2 regions of the Synechococcus sp. H55.11 genome follow, and region 1 is predicted to be linked to the other one. Evidence: predicted binding sites of a transcription regulator. Region 1 holds the regulator's gene; the other holds the start of a gene.
What was found. The regulator HrcA, encoded in region 1, represses chaperone genes, less so after heat shock. The targets are predictions, from matches to a motif close to TTAGCACTCNNNNNNNNNGAGTGCTAA.

Region 1 (5,703 bases):
GGTGTAGCATGGCTGAGCAACCAAGGACTCCGTCTCCCTGGCGCGAGCGGGTGAGGGATTGGCCATCCCGCAGCGATGTGGAGCTGATGGAAGCGCTCACAGCAGGGCATTCTGTTGCCCTGGCTGTACTCTACGATCGCTATGCCGGCTTGATCTGTGGGCTGGCCCTTAAGATCCTGGGCCATGCGGCCGAGGCGGAAGATCTGACTCAGGCGGTGTTTGTCGAACTGTGGCACAAGCCCGACTATGATCCGCGGCAGGGATCCGTGAGCAGTTTTTTGTGTGCGTTGACCCGTTCGCGAGCCATTGAGCGTCTGCGCTCCCAGGATAGCCATCAACGTTTTTTGAAACACTGGCAACCCCTGCTCGCCGCCGATGGCAGTGCTCCGATCCCTTTTGAGCAGCTCTCCCTCGAGGAGCGACGGCAAGCGGTGCAGGAGGCCCTCAGCCAACTGCCGGAAAGCCAACGGCAGGTTCTCGAGCTGCTCTACTACCAGGGGTTGAGCCAGGCGGACATTGCCCAACACTGGGGGATCCCGCTGGAGGCGGTTAAAGCCCGCACTCGCCAGGCCCTCTGCAAGTTGCGGGAATCGCTCTCCTTGGAGTTAAGTTCTGGGTCTGAAGCCGCCTCGCCCCCTTCATCAGAAGCACAGGAAGAACTGGCCGGCTATCTGCTGGGGGACTTGTCTCCTGAACAGGCAAGCGCCCTGGAGGCACGCCTAACCCAAGACCCGCGGTTGCTGGCAGAGTTGCAGGCCCTGCAAGAAACTCTGCATCTGCTGCCCTATGGGTTGCCAGGGGTGATTCCGCCGGCCAGCTTGCGGGGCAAGGTGATGGCAGAGGCGGGCATTGAGGAGGCGCTGACCCCTCTTCAGCCGGCACTGTCCTCTCTGGGGTTCGGTCGCCTCACGGCTGAGTGGCGCTGGGTAGGGGGCTTGGCGGCAGGGGCCTTGGCTTTGCTGGTTTTCGACAACTGGCGACTGCGGCAGGCGCTGCAACTGGCCCGGCTAGAATCGGTGCGGACATTGTCCCATCTCTTGCAACAGCCGGGATCCCGTCTGGTGAACTTGCAGGGAGAGGTGGGGTCGGCCAACCTGCTGTTGCGCCCAGGAGAGTGGCAGGAGGTGGTCTTGGCGGCAAGGGATCTGCCCCAACCGGCCCCTGGAGAGCGTTACCACCTCTGGCTCAAGCTGGACGACGGCGAGATCCTCCACTGCGGCACCTTTCAGGTGGATGCCCAGGGATCCGCACTTGTGGCCTTGCGCCCGCCACACCCGCTGCCAGAGGGCGCCCGCCCCCAAGAGGTGCTGGTTACGGCCCAAGCCGCTGCCGTCCCTCGCCAACCCCAGGGTGAGGTTCTCTTGAAAGCCAAGGTGTCTTGGGAAAAGTGAAAGGGAAGATGCGGGGATTGGCTTTGTCGGTGGGGTTGGCCCTGCTGGCTCTGTGGTGGACGGATCCCACCCCAACCACCCTGAGCCGATACACCACTTCCTTGCAGGAGCGCACTCCCTCGCAGCTCCACAACATTCGCCAGGCTGCCCAAAGCCTGGATGGGGTTTACATTCAGCCAAGGGCAGTTTTTTCTTTCAACCAGGTGGTAGGGCCGCGCACCCTCGAGCGGGGCTATCTGCCTGCGCCGGTATTCATGGTGGCCGAAACCCTGGATTCGGTTGGGGGCGGGATCTGTCAAGTCTCCTCCAGCCTATACAACGCTGCTCTGCTGGCGGGGCTGGAAGTGGTGGAAAGGCACCCCCATTACCGCCCCGTGGAGTCGGTGCCCCCCGGCCTGGATGCCACCGTTTGGTACGGCTTGGCCGACCTCAAGCTGCGCAACCCCTTCCCTTGGCCGGTGCGCCTGCACCTTCAGATCCGCGGCCAAAATCTCATCGTGTCGGTGCTGGGACGGGGATCCCGCCACGCCCTCCAGATCTCCCCCATCCGCGTGGAGCAGCAGCGGCTGGATCCCCAGCATTTGCAGGTGAGCGTCTATCGCGGCAACAAGCTCCTCTCCCAGGATCGCTATGTCCTGGATCCCTAGAAAGACCGTCTTAGCCCACCCCTCAGGAGCCCATCCCAGGCCACCTCAACAGCAGCACCGGGATCCTTGTAAAGCTTTATACCCAAAATTCAGCGACAGGGTCGGCGACAACCCTCAAACCCTGATTCTTCCGTTGACCCGGTCGATCCCTTGCTGGGCAAGGGTTTCAGGCCCCTCGGCGACAAAAAGTGAGGGGAAATTGCAGCCCAAAACGAGACCCTGTCGATCTGGGCCCCTGGATTGGGTAAGGGCTATAGTCGGGGAGAGTTGCTTCCTTTCGGGGAAGTGGAATTAATGGAAACAAAACAAATGTGATCCTCTTTCACTTCTAGCCAGCTCCCACCTGGATAGTCGGGGCTGCGGCTGCCGCGGCCTGCTTTTAAGAGCTGGATCCCGGCTTCCACCTGATCAAAGGTGGGGTGGTGGGGCAGCACCAGGGACAAAAATCGGAACATCACCTGTCGCTGCAGGGCTAAGGGGGCGGCCCGCAAGGGATCCCGTCGCAGCCCTGGCAAAGTGGGCTCATACACCTGCGCCCAGAGCTGATCTGCCTGGGCTACCACCAGCTCGTGTTCTGCTTGTAGCAGCGTGGCAGCTCGGTTCAGAGCCACTTCCAGTTGGGGGTTAAAGTGTTGCTTCAGGTAGGGCATCACCTCTAGGCGGAGGCGGTTGCGGCCATGGGCCAGATCTTGGTTGCTGCGATCCGGCCAGACCGGCAACTGGTGCTGCCGGCAAAATTGCTCGGTTTCCCAACGAAAAAGGCCCAGCAGGGGGCGCACCAACCGGGCAGAGGTGGGATCCCGCTCGTCCAGGCGGCGCTGCCAATCTAGGCTGCTCAGCCCGGCGGCTCCTGTCCCCCGCAGCAAATTCCACAACAACGTCTCTGCGCGATCGCTGGCCGTATGCCCCATCACCACGGCGCTGCACTCCCAAATGCGGGCCCATTTGTCCAACTGTTGGTAGCGCCAAGCCCTGGCCCCTGCCTCATCTCGGCGGATGGGATCCGCAGTTGCAACGGCATGGATTAGCCCCTGCTGCTGCAGCCATCGCTGCAAAAAGCGGGCACACTCCGTTTCGTCCGCCGACCAACGGTGATCACAATGCAGGACAAACAGCTTCCAGTCCCAGCGAGGCTGCAGATCCCGCAGGATCTGGAGCAGGCAAAAGGAATCTTGACCGCCGGAAAAAGCCACCAGCAAGCGCTCGCCGGGGTGAAGAAGCTGCCGCTGCCGGATGGCGTGTTGTACCCGCAGGTGAAAAGAAGAGAGCCTGGTCACAGCTTGCTATTGCTCGGGTGCAGCCCAGACCCTGCCCCCCTAAGCAAGAGCCCGAGTCAGGTGAGAGGCCACCGCCTGCACAGCCGCAATGCTGCGCTCGTAGGCCATTCGGGTCGGCCCCAGCAAGGTGACAGTACCCAGAGGAGCCGAGCGGCGGTGGTAAGTGGCAGCGATAACCGTACAGTGGTGCAAAGACTCCAGCGGGTTCTCGCTGCCGATGTAGATGATCACCGGGATATTGCGGTCGGGCTGTCCTGAATCGTTCCCCCTTGAGCCCCCATCGGTCAAATGGAGCCCAATCATTCCCTGGAGTTGCTCCGCCCCTTCCTCGATCAACTGCATCACCGCCTGCACCTGCCGGGCTTGGGAAAACTCCGGTTGACGCATCAGCTCTGTCATGCCGGCACTGAACACCTGCCCGAGAGATGGCCGCAGATAGCGTTGTACCACCGAGCGCAGCAGTTGCTGCAGCCAATGGCTGTAGGCGCGAAACTCTTCATCCAGCTTCAGCCAGCTCAAATCCTGCAACTCGGCAAAAGTCTTGCCCCGCAGCTTCAGGGTGAGGAAGTTGCTGAGCAATCGCAATTCATCTTCCAGATCCTCTTGGCAGTCGCTGGGCCACTCGGGTGGGCTGACCAAGGCCGAATGGGTTTGATAAGAATCGGTAACCACCAACACCATCACCCGCCCTGGCGCCACCGACACCAACTGCACGTGGTGAATGGCCACCACCGGCCCCTGGGGTGGGGTGATCAGAGCAATGCAGCCGCTCAGATGGGCCAAAAGCTGGGCCACCCTCTGTAGAAGACTGTCCAGGTCGTCGCCCAGCTCGCGGCCAAGCTGATCCAGCAACTGCTGCAGAGCAGGATGGGGATCCGGCTGAGGAGCATCGCAGGGGATCCCATCCATGTTGGCAGAGGTCAACAGATCGTTTACATAGACCCGATAGCCAAAGTCGGAAGGAACCCGCCCGGCGGAGGTGTGGGGCTGAAACAGTAACCCAACCTGCTCAAGGGTGGCCAAGTCGTTACGAATGGTGGCCGTGCTCACCCCAAAGTTATAAGACTGAGCCAAGGTTTTGGAACCGACAGGTTCAGCCGTCGCAATGTAGCTGCGCACCGTCGCCCAGAGAATCTTGCGCTGTCTGGGAGTCAGTTCGAGTTTCATAGCTCATCAAAAGAACCTAGTCAATCCATATCAAAGGAAACTGCTAAACAAAGCCGGTAAATTGCTCCAAGATAAATCAACTCAGGGCCGAGATACAAATCTAAACAAACCTTGACGACTACTACACCTATTTATCTATTGTTACTCTTTCAGGAGAGGCTGCCCAGGAAGGAAGATGCAACATCGGGTACCGAGACCGTCAGTGCTGGAGAAGGGCGGGTGGTTCCTCATACAACTTGGGAGCCTCTTGTTGGCCCAGAGGTGGTACAAGTTAAATCAACTCTAGGCTAACGTGGCGCCCTGCCGTCTCTTCTGTATCGTTTTGTATCTTTGAGGTGACCTCATGTACCTGTCTCCCCAGGAGAAAGACAAGTTGTTGATCTACCTGGCGGCCCAGTTGGCTCGGGATCGGCGGCAGCGAGGCCTCAAACTCAACTACCCCGAGGCGGTGGCCTACCTGAGCGCAGCCGTTTTGGAGGGGGCACGGGAAGGGAAAACGGTTGCCCAGTTGATGAGCGAGGGGCTGACCTGGCTGAGCCGAGAGGACGTGATGCCTGGGATCCCGGAGATGATCCCGGAAATTCAAGTGGAGGCCACCTTCCCCGACGGAACCAAGCTGGTGACCCTGCACCACCCCATTCGCTAGCTGCTTTCTAAGGATCCCCCAACGACTCACAGACTTCAGGAGGTTGCCACCATGGCTCGCCAACCCAAAACCCCGCCTGCTGCGGACCCTGCACCGGTTCTGATCCCGGGGGAGCTGCTGCTGGCAGAGGATCCCATCCAAGCCAATGTCGGACGGGCCAGCGTGACCCTGGAGGTGACCAACCGAGGGGATCGGCCCATTCAGGTGGGATCCCATTTTCACTTTTTCGAGGTGAACCGGGCTCTGGTGTTCGATCGCGCCGCCAGCTTTGGCATGCGCCTCAACATTCCTTCCGGCCAAGCGGTGCGCTTTGAGCCGGGGCAAACCCATCGGGTGACGCTGGTGGCTTTGGGAGGCAAGGGGCTGGTGCACGGCTTCAATCGGCTCACAGAAGGTACGGTAAGCTCTGCTGCCCAAAAGCGGCTGGCTCTGGCGCGGTTGCAGGCGTGGCTGGGCTAGGCCTGGACATAACGCCCCCCGAAGTATGCAGCTTTGGGCATCTGGGCTGAGGCTTGGCCATATCCCCACCTCGCCTCAGATCCAGGAGAGTAGGGCTATCCAATTCTTCCGTTTCT
Region 2 (5,703 bases), on a different contig from region 1:
CGGGAAGAGGTGGCCGCCGCCGCCGGCAGCAACGCCTTTTTGGCGTTTATCTACCCGCTGATTGGATTCCTCTTCCTCTACGGCACGCTGTTTTTGGCCGTGCCTGCCGTTCGCTGGCTGGCCTTGCAAATTCGCAATCAAGGGGTGGAGCGGCGCAATCGCATCCGGCAGCTTTGGCGAGAGCAACTGAAGCGTCCCACAGAGGCGCTGCTGCGCAAACTCAACTTTGCCCGCCGCTTCCGCCGTCAGGAAGTTGTGTCCGAGTCCGACACCATTTACTCGACCGACCGAGATCTGATCGAGCAGCGGGACTACCGTCTGGACGAGCCGGCATTCCGCACGCTGCTGGAACTGGAATCAGAAGCTCAGGAGGATCGCCCCGAAACCAAACCAGTGCGCAAGCAGCGTCCCCTCTAGGACTTACAGCAACCACTCGGAGGCCCGCTCCCCCACCTTTTGCAAATCCAGAGGAATGGCCACCGCTTTGCCCATGCGAGGCCTCTGACGGGTGGCTTCGATTTCGCGGCGCACGGTTTCCCACACCCCCCAAGCCTGTAAATGGGCCATCACCTTCTCCAAGTGGGCCAGGTACTCGGCCTCGCTCAAGGGAAAAGAGGGCTGCTCCAGGTAGCGCCACATCACCAGCAACACCACCTTTTGCTGGATACGCCGCAACTGCACGTCGTAGGAGCAGCCCCACTTGTCTTGCAGCAAAGCTTGAAAGTCGGATCCCGTCATCGCACTGGCTTGAGACTGGCTTCAATGTTGCCGGGTAGGCTGAAGGCCTTGGGTTCACCGTTGCATTTCTTAACGATATTGGCCAAAGGGGTCGGTTAGGATGGTGTCGCTTGTCAACGAACGTTAAAACTTCTCAGGTCTGCATTTGCCATTATGACGGAAGCGGTTAGCAACTTTGAAGCCCCCCCCATGAGCCGGCGGGTTTTTCTGAATGCCCTGCTCAGTGGCTCGGTGGGAGTGGTGGTGGTGGGCGCCCTCTACCCAGTGGTGAAGTATTTTATTCCGCCCTCGTCCGGGGGAGGGGGTGAGGGCCTCATCGCTCAGGACGCCCTCGGCAAGCCCATCAGCGTCAGTGAACTGTTGGCCACCCATGCCGCCACGGATCGGGTGCTGGCCCAAGGCTTAAAGGGGGATCCCACCTATATCGTGATCGACAACGGGGCGGTGGCCAATTACGGCCTCAATGCTGTTTGCACCCACCTCGGCTGTGTGGTGCCCTGGAATGTGGGAGAAAACTTGTTTAAGTGCCCTTGCCACGGATCCCAGTACGCGGCCAACGGCAAGGTGATCCGGGGGCCGGCTCCCCGCTCGCTGGAGCTGGTGAGCGCCACAGTGGATGGCGACAACGTTCGCTTCAGCCCCTGGCAAGGCCCCGATTTCCGCGAGGCCTAGCTGAAGGAGCAAGGGATCCCGACAGCTCTACGGCGGCAATTGGGTTCAACTGTTAACTGAGGTTAACTGAATTCCCGGTCGTGCCAGCGGGATGGAGTCCTTTTAAAACGGTGAGTCAGGATCCCGATGGCGAGGTGAGCCGCTTGTGGTTAGGTCAGCTTCTGCCGAGCGAGGTGGGGCGAATGATCGAGATCGCTCTTCCCCAATTGTGTTCCAAAACTGTGATTGCAATCCATTCTGAGCTGGACTTATGAAGCGAATTTGCTTAGCCGTGTGTGCGCTGCTGCTGTTGCTGGGGATGGGATCCCGTCCGGCGGCAGCCTACCCTTATTACGCCCAGATGGCCTACGACAACCCCCGCGAGGCCACCGGAAAAATTGTCTGCGCCAACTGCCACCTGAACGCCATGCCCGCCCGTGCCGAAGTGCCGCAGGCGGTTACCCCTGGCCAGGTGTTCACCATCAAGGTCGGGATCCCTTATGACCTGAGCAAACAGCAGGTGCTGGGGGATGGCAGCAAAGGCGGGCTGAATGTGGGTGCTGTGGTGGTGTTGCCGGAGGGCTTCCGTTTGGCTACCGAAGAGGAGATGACCGAGGAACAGCGGCAGGAAACCGCCGAGACCTACATCACCCCCTACAGCGACGAGAAGCCCAACATCCTTCTGGTGGGCCCTTTGCCCGGCGAGCAACACCAGGAAATCGTCTTCCCGGTGGTAGCGCCTGACCCGAAAGAGGATTCCTCGGTGGCCTTCATGAAATATCGGGTCTATGTCGGCGCCAACCGCGGTCGTGGCCAGATCAACCCCGACGGCAGCCTCAGCAACAACAACGTCTTCCGCGCTCCCGCCACCGGTCGCCTGGCCAGCATTGCCACCGTCGAGTCGGATCTCAGCGACCTGCCAGCTGAGCTGGCCGCCCTAGTGCCGCCCGAATACGAGTTGCCGGGCACGCGGGTGCTCAGTTTCGAGACCGAAAACGGGATCCAAAACTTGGTAGTGCCGCCGGGGCCGGAGTTGGTGGTTAACGTGGGCGACAGCGTCCAAGAGGGGGATCCGGTCACCAACAACCCCAACGTGGGCGGCTTTGGCCAAGCAGAGCGGGATCTGGTGTTGCAAAGCCCGGATCGGGTGAAATGGCTGGTGGCCTTCCTGGCAGCGGTGGCCATCACCCAGCTCCTGCTGGTGCTCAAGAAAAAGCAAGTGGAACTCATTCAGGCGGCAGAACTTTTGGGCTAGCCCAACCGTTCCCATACTTTTTCCACCACCCCGGAACCAGCCGGGGTGCTTTTTTCTAGGGGATCCGCAGCTCTCCCACAATCACCAACACCGCTTGGCCGGCAATCTCCACACGAGGGCCGAGATCGCGGCACCACAGCTCGCCTCCCCGCGTCGAGAGCTGGCGGGCTTTGAGCTCAGCCCGGCCCAGGCGCCTCGACCAATAGGGCATCAAAAGACACTGGGCAGATCCCGTCACCGGATCCTCCACGATCCCCAACTGGGGGGCGAAAACGCGGCAGACGAAATCCGGCCCATCCTTCAGATCCTCCCCAGAGGCGGTGACGATCAAGCCGGAAACGGGGAGCGCCTGAACCTGGGCCCAATCCGGCTGCACCTGCTGCACCTGCTGGGCCGAAGCCAGCACCGCCATACCCATGCCTCCGCGGCACAGATCTACAGGTGGGATCCCCAAAGCCGCTGCCACCTGCTCTTGCGCTTCCGGCCAGGGCTGGGGAGCCTGGGCGGGAAAATCCATCGCCAGCCGCTCCCCCTGCCGCCGCACCGACAACCGGCCACTGCGGGTGGAAAAGGCCACCTCCTGAGCTTCCGGGTGCACCTCGGTCAAGAGCACATAGGCACCGGCCAAGGTGGCATGGCCACAGAGATCCACTTCCGTCGTCGGAGTAAACCAGCGCAGCCCATAGTGGGGAACAGCGCCCAGGGATCCCTGGGGCAGCAAAAAAGCCGTCTCCGACAAATTGTTCTCCGCCGCAATCGCTTGCATCAAAGCTGCCGGCAGCTCCTGGGGCAGCAAACACACCGCCGCCGGGTTGCCCCCAAAAGGCACCGCCGTAAAGGCATCTACTTGAAAAAACGGGATCCGCACCTGCTTGCTCCACCCCCCTCAGGCCATGATCCCACAACAGGCCCAGAAGTAGAGAGATCCGTACCCAACCGTACCTGCCCAAAAGCGGGATCCCGCCCACAGGGGCTATTGTCAGGCCAGAAAGTTGGCTGATAAACTAGCACTCGTAAGTCGAGAGTGCTAAAACCTCGATTTGCACAAGCTTAAGGTCTCGACTCATAAGTTAAACCCTTCAGCTTCGTGCTTTCGGATCACGGAGGAAAATTGTCATGGCTGCAGTAGCTCTGAACGTCTCTACCCTGAAGCCGCTGGGCGACCGCGTGCTGGTCAAAATTGCCCAGCAGGACGAGAAAACCGCAGGCGGCATCTTTTTGCCCGACACTGCCAAAGAAAAACCCCAAGTGGGGGAGGTGGCCGCTGTCGGCCCCGGCAAGCGCAATGACGAGGGCAAGTTGATCCCGATGGAACTGAAGGCCGGCGATAAAGTGCTCTACTCCAAGTACGCCGGCACAGAAGTGAAGCTGGGCAGCGATGAATATGTGCTGCTGGCCGAGCGGGACATTCTCGCCATTGTTCAGTAATTCATCAGTGCTTCGGTAGCAACTCAACTGCAATTCAGCAGTCGAGCCGTTGAGTCTTTGTTTCACCCTTACCGGCGTTTGTACGTCAGAGGTTAACTATGGCCAAATCGATCATTTTCAGCGAAGACGCTCGTCGCGCCCTTGAGCACGGCATGGATGTATTGGCAGAAGCAGTAGCCGTTACTCTTGGCCCCAAAGGGCGCAACGTTGTACTGGAGAAAAAATTTGGCGCGCCCCAAATCATCAACGATGGGGTAACCATCGCCAAAGAAATCGAGCTGGAAGACCACATTGAAAACACCGGCGTCTCCCTGATCCGTCAGGCGGCTTCCAAGACCAACGACACGGCTGGTGACGGCACCACCACCGCCACCGTCTTGGCCCATGCCATGGTTAAAGAAGGGCTGAAAAACGTAGCCGCCGGCGCCAACCCGATTGCCCTCAAGCGCGGCATTGACAAGGCGGTGAAGTTCCTGGTGGACAAAATTGCCGAACATGCCCGCCCAGTGGAAGACTCCAAAGCCATTGCCCAAGTAGCGTCCATTTCCGCCGGCAACGATGAGGAAGTGGGCCGCATGATTGCCGAGGCCATGGACAAAGTGGGCCGCGAAGGGGTGATCTCCCTGGAAGAAGGCAAGTCCATGACCACCGAGCTGGAAGTGACGGAGGGGATGCGCTTTGACAAAGGCTACATCTCTCCCTACTTCGTCACCGACACGGAGCGGATGGAGGCGGTTCTGGAAAACCCCTACATCCTGATTACCGATAAGAAAATCACCCTGGTGCAAGACCTGGTGCCGGTTCTGGAGCAAGTGGCCCGCGCCGGTCGTCCGCTGCTGATCATCGCCGAAGACATCGAGAAAGAAGCCCTGGCCACCCTGGTGGTAAACAAGCTGCGGGGCGTGCTGAGCGTGGTAGCGGTGAAAGCGCCTGGCTTTGGGGATCGCCGCAAGGCCATGCTGGAAGACATCGCCATCCTCACCGGCGGTGAGGTCATCAGCGAAGAACGCGGCCTGAAGCTGGAGAACGCCCGTCTCGACTCCTTCGGCTCGGCCCGTCGCGTCACGGTAACCAAAGACCACACCACCATCGTGGCGGAAGGCAACGAAGCGGCCGTCAAAGCCCGCTGCGAGCAAATCCGTCGCCAAATTGAAGAAACCGATTCCACCTACGACAAAGAAAAACTGCAGGAGCGCCTGGCCAAGCTCTCCGGCGGTGTGGCGGTGATCAAAGTGGGCGCGGCCACCGAAACCGAGATGAAGGATCGCAAGCTGCGCCTGGAGGACGCCATCAACGCCACCAAAGCGGCGGTGGAAGAAGGGATCGTCCCGGGCGGCGGCACTACCCTGGCGCACCTGATGCCGGTGGTCACCGAGTGGGCGCAGGCCAACCTGTCCGGCGATGAGCTGGTGGGGGCCAACCTGGTTGCCCGCGCGCTGGGCGCTCCGCTGCGCCGCATTGCCGAGAATGCTGGTCAGAACGGCTCGATCGTGCTGGAGCGGGTGAAAGAGAAACCCTTCACGGTGGGTTACGATGCCCAGAACGACGCCTATGTGGACATGTTTGAAGCGGGTATCGTTGACCCGGCCAAAGTGACCCGTTCTGCTCTGCAAAACGCTGCCTCGATTGCC

Region 2: a site for HrcA is predicted at 3,649-3,675, ahead of groES (co-chaperone GroES). Genes of this name have one in related genera too.

The regions. Positions count from the first base shown of each region.
Region 1 is NZ_JANSJI010000195.1:5,783-11,485, forward strand. Features, by position in the region: gene NW853_RS08285 (sigma-70 family RNA polymerase sigma factor) at 9-1,391, shown strand; gene NW853_RS08290 (VanW family protein) at 1,400-2,038, shown strand; gene tilS (tRNA lysidine(34) synthetase TilS) at 2,290-3,315, opposite strand; gene hrcA (heat-inducible transcriptional repressor HrcA) at 3,355-4,482, opposite strand; gene NW853_RS08305 (urease subunit gamma) at 4,826-5,128, shown strand; gene NW853_RS08310 (urease subunit beta) at 5,228-5,587, shown strand.
Region 2 is NZ_JANSJI010000171.1:14,703-20,405, forward strand. Features, by position in the region: gene NW853_RS07260 (hypothetical protein) at 1-417, shown strand, start outside; gene NW853_RS07265 (DUF3067 family protein) at 421-738, opposite strand; gene NW853_RS07270 (cytochrome b6-f complex iron-sulfur subunit) at 892-1,410, shown strand; gene NW853_RS07275 (apocytochrome f) at 1,661-2,644, shown strand; gene NW853_RS07280 (PhzF family phenazine biosynthesis protein) at 2,700-3,512, opposite strand; gene groES (co-chaperone GroES) at 3,761-4,072, shown strand; gene groL (chaperonin GroEL) at 4,171-5,703, shown strand, end outside.